One region of the Caballeronia sp. INML3B genome, then DNA from elsewhere that is predicted to be linked to it. Evidence: riboswitches for the same ligand, from Rfam matches in the RefSeq annotation. Region 1 holds a riboswitch; the other holds the start of a gene.
The links. Region 1 has a riboswitch for glycine ahead of gcvT (glycine cleavage system aminomethyltransferase GcvT). Riboswitches for the same ligand answer to the same signal wherever they lie in the genome.
Positions count from the first base shown of each region.

Region 2: another riboswitch for glycine. It lies ahead of NCS58_RS29160 (D-amino acid dehydrogenase); the one in region 1 lies ahead of gcvT (glycine cleavage system aminomethyltransferase GcvT).

Region 1 covers NZ_JALQDI010000001.1:31,515-35,724, reverse strand. The annotation lists gene NCS58_RS00160 (UvrD-helicase domain-containing protein) at 1-692, opposite strand, end outside; gene NCS58_RS00155 (oxidoreductase) at 838-1,884, shown strand; glycine riboswitch at 1,967-2,069, shown strand; glycine riboswitch at 2,080-2,211, shown strand; gene gcvT (glycine cleavage system aminomethyltransferase GcvT) at 2,327-3,451, shown strand; gene gcvH (glycine cleavage system protein GcvH) at 3,513-3,893, shown strand; gene gcvP (aminomethyl-transferring glycine dehydrogenase) at 3,947-4,210, shown strand, end outside.
Region 2 covers NZ_JALQDI010000073.1:26,050-30,259, reverse strand. The annotation lists gene NCS58_RS29165 (VOC family protein) at 15-494, opposite strand; gene NCS58_RS29160 (D-amino acid dehydrogenase) at 534-1,808, opposite strand; glycine riboswitch at 1,874-1,978, opposite strand; glycine riboswitch at 1,989-2,062, opposite strand; gene NCS58_RS29155 (cation:proton antiporter) at 2,183-3,436, shown strand; gene NCS58_RS29150 (LuxR C-terminal-related transcriptional regulator) at 3,494-4,210, shown strand, end outside.

The DNA of each region.
Region 1 (4,210 bases):
TTGGTGTCCTGATACTCGTCGATCAGCAGATAACGCAGGCGGTTCTGCCACTTGTCGCGCACCTGCTCGTTCTCGGCGAAAAGCTGCGCGGGACGCAGGATCAGATCGTCGAAATCGAGCGCCTGATACGCGTGCAGCGTCGCCGCATAGCTGCGATACACGATCGCCGCCTGGTGCTCGTCGTCGTTGCTCGCGAGCACGGACGCCTGATCCGGCGACACCATCGCGTTCTTCCACAGCGAGATGATCGACTGGATCTTGCGGATCAGACCCTTGTCGGTCGTGCCGAGTTGTTCCTGGACCATGCCGAAACAGTCGTCCGAATCCATGATCGAGAACTGCGGCTTCAGCCCGACGTGCTCCGCTTCCTGCCGCATGATCTGCACGCCGAGCGAGTGGAAGGTGCAGATCGTCAATTGATTGACGGGAATCTTGCGGCCTTCCTTGCCGGGCGTCGTGAGCGTCTTGCCTTCGAGCAGCTTCGCGGTGCGCTCGCGCATTTCGAGCGCCGCCTTGTTCGTGAACGTGAGCGCGGCGATGTGCTTCGGCTCGAAGCCGCGTCCTTCGATCAGATGCGCGATCTTCTGTGTGATCACGCGCGTCTTGCCGCTGCCCGCGCCGGCGAGCACGAGACAGGGACCATCGAGATAGCGCACGGCTTCGCTTTGCGCGGCGTTGAGACCAGCGGACATCGTATTGGGCTTCTGGAGTTTGGGGCGCGCTTGCTGAAACCCGCGCGCGGAGGAGAGCGCGATGTTAACACGATAGCGGCGGCGCGGTTCCGGCCCTCGTTCGTGCCACAATATCCGATCGAATTTACGACAGGACGATGCCCGCATGAGCACAGCACTGAAAGTCGGCGTGATGGGCTACGGCCTCGCCGGCGCGACATTTCACGCACCCGTCATCGAGCACTGCGGCCGGGCGGAAGTGACGGCCATCGCGACGAGCCAGGCCGAACGCGCGACGGCGGATTATCCGAACGCGCGGATCGTCGCGGACTTCGAGGCGCTGCTCGCCGTCGACGGGCTCGAATGTGTCGTCGTGGCGACGCCGAACGACACGCACTTCGATCTCGCGCATCGCGCGTTGTCGGCGGGCAAGCATGTGGTCGTCGACAAGCCGGTCACGCTTTCCGCGCGCGACGCCCGCACGCTCGCCGATCTCGCGAAACAGAAGGGGCTGCTTTTCGCGCCGTTTCACAACCGCCGCTGGGACGGCGATTTCATGACGGTGCGCGCGCTCGTCGAAAGCGGACGGCTTGGGCGCATCACGCATTACGAATCGCATTTCGACCGTTTTCGCCCGAAAGTGCCGCAGCGCTGGCGCGAGGAAGCGGAGCGCGGCGGCGGCCTGCTGTTCGATCTGGGGCCGCATCTGATCGATCAGGCGCTGACGCTCTTCGGCGCGCCGCAGACGGTGACGGCGTTCGTCAAGGCGCATCGCGATCACGCGCACGCGCCGGATTACGTGCATCTCGTGCTCGGCTACGACGACAAGGAAGTGATCCTGCACGCCAGCGCGCTCGCGGCGCTGGAACCGCCACGTTTCGCGATCCACGGCACGCGGGGCAGCTATGTGAAAAACGGGCTCGATACGCAGGAAGACCAGTTGCGTTCCGGCATGCGGCCCGGCAATCCGGAGTTTGCGAAGAATCCGCCGGGCGTGCTGCGCGAAGTCGATGGCGATCTCGACCTGCGTCATGAATTCGCCACGAAGGACGGCGCGTATATCGAGTTTTATCGCGCGCTGGCGGCGTCGATTCAGGACGGCAAGCCGTTTCCCATTTCGCCGCAGGACGCGGTCGATACGATGACGATCATCGAACTGGCGATTCAGAGTGACCGGGAAGGGCGGCGCGTGCCGTTTCGGCAACTCGCCTGAACATCGTTCAGCGGACGTGTTCGGTGTCCATCGAACGCGCCCGAATCCGTTTGACAAGCCCTATTCGGTCGCGTAAATTCTGCCGCACGCGTCGGGAGAGCGCGTGGTTTCGTTCATGCAGCGAAGACCGCGCCGCCGAAGGGGCATACCCGCAAACTCTCAGGCAAAAGGACCGACGGCGTCGAGGAATTCGTTTCCTCGCACTCTGGAGAGCGGCAGCGGCTTCCTCATGAAGCCAGTTGCCCACCGAAGGGGCGCGCGATGAACCGCAGCACGACCGTGCACGGTTCGCGCAATCTCTCAGGTACCGAGGACAGAGGGGTCACGCATCGCATCCGCTACGGGGCATGAGCCTTGCGCGCTGCTTTCGGCAGCACGAAGAGGCATCGGCCGAGCGAAATGTGCGCGGCGTGGCCTTTTTGTTTCGCGAACCGAGGCCCCGATGACCGAACTTCAACACACGCCCCTGCACGCCGCCCACCTCGCGCTCAACGCGCGCATGGTCGATTTCGGCGGCTGGGACATGCCCGTCAACTACGGTTCGCAGATCGACGAGCATCGCGCCGTGCGCACCGACGCCGGCATGTTCGACGTGTCGCACATGCGCGTCGTCGATTTCGAGGGCGACGCCGTCCGCGAATTCTTCAGGTACGCCATCGCCAATAACGTCGACAAGCTCACGACGCCCGGCCGTGCGCTCTACTCGTGCCTGCTCAACGGCAACGGCGGCGTGATCGACGATCTGATCGTCTACTACTTTTCCGAAACGAGTTTCCGCGTGGTCGTGAACGCGGGGACGGCGGAAAAGGACATCGCCTGGTTCGGCCAGTTGAATGCCGAAGGCGAATTCAATCTTTCCATCACGCCGCGCCGCGATCTCGCGATCATCGCCGTTCAGGGCCCGACCGCGCGCGAAAAGACCTGGCAAGTGCTGCCGGACACGCGCGCGCAAACTCAGGACATCAAGCCATTCAACGCGGCCGTTTTCCCGTCGACGCAATATGGCGAGTTGATGCTCGCGCGCACCGGCTATACCGGCGAGGACGGCTTCGAGATCGTCGTTCCGGCGACACAAGTCGAAGCGTTGTGGAACGCGCTCGCCGCCGTGGGCGTGAAGCCCGCCGGCCTCGGTGCGCGCGACACGCTGCGTCTCGAAGCCGGCATGAACCTGTACGGTCAGGACATGGACGAGACGGTTTCGCCGCTCGACGCCGGCCTCGCATGGACCGTGGATCTGAAAACGCAGCGCGATTTCGTTGGCCGCAGCGCGCTCGAGGCGCACGGCTCCAAGGCCAATTTCGTCGGGCTCGTGCTGATCAAGGAAAACGGCAAGGCGGGCGGCGTGCTGCGCGCCCATCAGAAAGTCGTCACGCCGCACGGCGACGGCGAGATCACGAGCGGCACCTTTTCGCCGTCGATGCAGGAATCCATCGCCTTCGCGCGCGTGCCGGCGGCTGTCGCCGTCGGAGACACGGTGCAGGTCGTCATCCGCGACAAGCAACTTCCGGCGCGCGTGGTAAAACTTCCGTTCGTGCGCAACGGCAAGGTTCTCGTCGAGCTGTCGTAACGCCGTCGCGCCCGTTTCCTCGAATCAAGAACCTCACGAAAGCACACGCAAGGAGCATCCAATGAGCATCCCGGCCGATCTGAAATACACCGAATCGCACGAATGGGTCCGCACCGAATCCGATGGCACGCTGACCGTCGGCATCACCGATCACGCGCAGGAAGCGCTCGGTGACATCGTCTTCGTCGAGCTGCCCGCGGCGGGCAAGACCGTGACCGCGGGCGATGCGATCGCCGTCATCGAATCGGTGAAAGCGGCATCGGACATCTACGCGCCGGTCTCGGGCGAAATCGTCGCATCGAACGACGCGCTCACGTCGGCGCCCGATCAGGTGAACGGCGCGCCGTACGAAAGCTGGCTCTTCAAGATCAAGCCGGCGGGCGACGCCGGCCTGGACAAGCTGCTCGACGCCGAAGGCTACGGCAAGTCGATCGGCGAATAACTCATCTCAATGACGATTGCGGCTCAACGGTGAGCCGCATCGCAGGAACTCACATGAAGCTCGAACACCCGGATCGCCTGATGAACCGCACTTCCCTGTCACTCGCCGCGCTCGAATGCCACGACGCATTCGCCGAGCGGCACATCGGCCCCGATGAAGCGGACCAGCGCGCGATGCTCGAAGCGCTCGGTTTCGCGTCGCGTGCGGCCTTCATCGACGCGGTGATTCCTGAATCGATCCGCCGCAAGGAAACGCTGCCGCTCGGCGCGTTCACGCAGCCGAAGAGCGAAGCGGAAGCGCTCGCGTCGCTGCGCCGG
Region 2 (4,210 bases), on a different contig from region 1:
CCCTGGACGTAGCGTCAACGATGCGCGCCCGCCGCCGCGCGCTCGATCGCGGCGATATCGATCTTCTTCATCGTCATCATCGCGTCCATCGCGCGTCGCGCGGCTTCGCGATCGGGGCCGCTGAAAATCTCGAGCATCCGCTTCGGCGTGATCTGCCATGAAAAACCCCAGCGATCCTTGCACCAGCCGCACCGACTTTCCTCGCCCCCATTGCCGACGATCGCGTTCCAGTAGCGATCGGTCTCTTCCGCGCTGCCGGTATGCACCATGAAGCTCACCGCTTCGTTCGGCTTGAAGTTCGGGCCGCCGTTCAGTCCGAGGAAGCGCTGGCCGAGCACGGTGAACTCGACGGTCAACTCCGGCCCCTGCCCCACGCCCGGCTTCGCGGACGCATGGCCCGCGCCGACGCGGCTATCGGGAAAGGTGGCGGCGTAGAACTCCGCCGCTTCACGGGCATTACCGTCGAACCAAAGGCAATTGACGAGTTCGGCCATTTCGCGCTCCTTCGGACAGTGAACAGTGCGCCGACGATATCACGCCGGCGTATCCATCCTCACCCGCGACGACGCGCCAACGTGCACGCGCTTCGAAGGCAAACGCTGCAACACCGCCTCCGCAACGATCTCCGCCGTCGCGGCCGACAAGGTCCAGCCGAGATGCCCGTGCCCGGTGTTATAGAACACGCCCGGACGCCTGCCCTGCCCGACTTTCGGCAGCATGCCGGGCAACATCGGGCGCAGGCCGCTCCACGGAATCACGCGCGCGGTCGACACATCGGGGAAATGACGCCGCGTCCATTCGACGAGCGGCGCGATGCGGTCCGCGCGGATATCGCGATTGAAGCCGTTCAGCTCCGCCGTGCCCGCGACGCGGAAACGGTCCGCGCCGAGCCGGCTCGTGACGATTTTCGCGCGGTCGTCGAGCAGGCTGACCCACGGCGCGCGATCGCGGCTCTTCGCATCGTCGAGACAGACGGTGATCGAATAGCCCTTGACCGGATAGACGTTGAGATGATCGCCCGCCATCGATGCAAACGCCCGGCTGCCCACGCCCGCGCAGATCACGATGCCATCGAACTGGAGCGCCTGCGCCTCGCCCGCATGCTCGACGGTCAGCGTGAGCCGCCCCGCCTGTTCGTCGATGGATGTCACCGACGTGTCGTAGCGGAACTCGACGCCGTGCCGCGCGCATGCATCGGCGAGTCCGCGCGTGAACTTGTGGATGTCGCCGGTGGAATCCGACGGCGTGAAGAAGCCGCCATGAAACGAGCCGCGCAAGGCCGGTTCGATCGATGCGATCTCTTCCGGCGCGACCGGGTGACGGTCGAGGCCCGCATCGCGCAGGATTTCGTTGACCCTCGATGCGGCGTCGAACTCCTTGCGGGTCGCGTAGAAATGCAGAATGCCGCGCCGTTCGAGATCGAAATCGATGTTCTCGTCCCGCGCGATGCGAAACAGATGCTCGCGCGCCGCGATCGCAAGGCGCACCGTCTCGGCGGCATTCGCACGATAGTTCGGAATCTGACGCAGGAACTCGCCGATCCAGCTGTACTTGTGCCAGCCCGGCCGCGGATTCATCAGGAGGGGCGCGTCGCGCGTGAACATCCACTTGAGCCCTTTCAGCACGGTGGAACGGCTATTCCACACTTCGGCGTTGCTCGCCGAGAGTTGCCCGCCATTGGCGAAGGACGTTTCCATCGCCGCATAGCGATGACGCTCGAGAACGGTGACGCGAAAGCCGCGCTGCGCAAGGGCGTAAGCGGTCGTGACGCCGGTGATCCCGGCGCCGATGATGGCGATTCGTGACATGACATGATCCAGATTGATTGAGCATCGCCGGCTTTGGCCACATGCCGCAGCCGGCACCGATGCCCCATCTGTCCATGTACCTGAGAGTTTCGCCCGCGGGCCGCCCGACATTCGCGTCGGCAGCCGGGGCTCCCCTTCGGTGGGCGCGTTCAGGCGCCGCTCTCCAGATGTTCCGGCGCGCACGGTCCTTTTGCCTGAGAGTTTCCGGGGCGGTTGCTCCGTCGGCGTCGTCGCGGGGGACGAGCTCTTCCGTGGCGCGTTGTCGAACTTTTTGACAATACCGGTACAAAACTGACGTGGCAAGCCCCCGTCACGTTGACAGACCGCCGCGCTCGCCGTCAGACTCCCGTCGTTCGTTCTTTCGCAGCTCAAAAATGCCGTCTTCCCAATTGTCCGTCTACTTTTTCGCGCAGGCCGCGGTGATCGTGCTCGCGAGCCAGCTTGTCGGCAGGCTTGCGCAGCGCGTCGGCCAGCCGCAAGTGGTCGGTGAAATGATCGCGGGCGTGCTGCTCGGGCCGTCGCTCTTCGGAATGCTTCTCCCGCACTGGCAGCAGGCGCTCTTTCCCAAGCCGACGATGGGCATGCTCTACGTCGCGGCGCAGCTCGGCGTCGGGCTCTACATGTTCCTCGTCGGCACGGAGTTTCGCGCGGACCATTTCCGCGCCCGCGCAAGAAGCGCGATGAGCGTGTCGCTTGCCGGCATCGTGGCGCCGTTCGCGCTCGCGTTCGCGCTCACGCCGTGGCTGCACACGATCCCCGGTCTCTTCGCGGAGAAGGTGCGGCTCTACGAGGCGTCGCTCTTCCTCGGCGCGGCGATCGCGATCACCGCGTTTCCGATGCTCGCGCGCATCATCCACGAACGGGGGCTTGCCGGCACATCGCTCGGCACGCTCGCGCTGACCGCGGGCGCATTCGACGACGCCGCCGCGTGGTGCATCCTCGCGATCGTGCTCGCGAGCTTCGGCGGCTCGTGGATGGGCGCCTACGCGGCGATCGGCGGCGGCGCGGCCTTCGCGCTCTTCATGATCTTCGCCGGCGGGAAGCTGCTGCGCCGGCTCGCGGCCGGATTGAATCCGCACGCACCGCTGCCCACGAGCGTGCTCGCCACCGTGATGGTGCTGTTCTCGCTCTGCGCATTCGCGATGGACGCAATCGGCATCCATGCCGTGTTCGGCGGCTTCCTGCTCGGCGTGGCGCTGCCGCGCGGCCCGCTGACGGAAAAGCTGCGCGACATGCTGCAGCCCTTCGTCGTCGTGTTTCTGTTGCCGATGTTCTTCACCTACTCGGGCCTCAACACGCGGCTCGACATGCTGATGGACCCGGCCATCATGCTTGCGGCCGTCGTCATCCTGCTCGCGTCGTTCGGCGGCAAGGGCATCGCATGCTGGGCGGCCGCGCGCGCCAATGGCGAGCCTTCCGGCGACGCAATGGCGATCGGCGCGCTGATGAATGCGCGCGGTTTGATGGAACTGATCATCATCAACATCGGACTCGCGGCGGGCGTGATCCTGCCCGGACTGTTTTCGATCCTCGTGCTGATGGCCGTGCTCAGCACGCTGATGGCCACGCCGCTCTTCAACTGGATCGTGCGCCGCAATGCGGCGCTGCGCTCGGCTATCGCGCGCTAGCGGGCGGGAGCGCGGGCTTAGAATAGCGGGACCCACACGTATCTCGTTCAGCCCATCATGCGCTCCTGGCGACTCGACCGCGTCTCATCGAACGGGCAGCTCGATCTCAGCCGCGCGACCGGGCTCGTGTCGTCGATCGGCAGCGAGGATTCCAACGCGCTCGCCGCCGAAGTGCTGAAGCTGCTCGGCGACGTCGCCGCGATTTCGCAGTGCACGATCTTCGCGTATGAATTCGGCAACCGGCCGCGCACGGTGTCGGTGGCGGATCATCGCGGCGGGCGTTTCCTGCGCGATGTCGCCGACACCTACGCGTGCCATTTCTACGCGCTCGACGGCAATCAGAAGATCGTTTCCTCGGCGCGCAACGACAAGCCCGGCTCCATGCTCGTGCTGCATCGGCAGACGAGCGAGGACATCGCGCACGAGGCGTATCGCGCGGCGTGCTATCACCAGCCGAACGTGTCGGACCGCGTGTCGCTGCTCGTGCAGCCGAGCGCGGATCTGTGGCTCTCCGTGAACCTGTATCGCGACACGCGCTTCGGCAACTACCATCCGCGCGAGATCGCGTTGATCGAAGCGATGGCGCCGCTCATCGCGCACGCGGCGAAACATCATTACGCGATCTGCGGGCAGCGCGACATGCCGATCTCGCATCTGATGCTCGCGCGCGTGCGCGGCCTGTGCCCGGAGTTGTCGAAGCGCGAGCTCGACGTGCTGACCGGCGTGCTCGAAGGCCGCACCGCGCAGGAAATCGGCGATGCGATGGGCATCAAG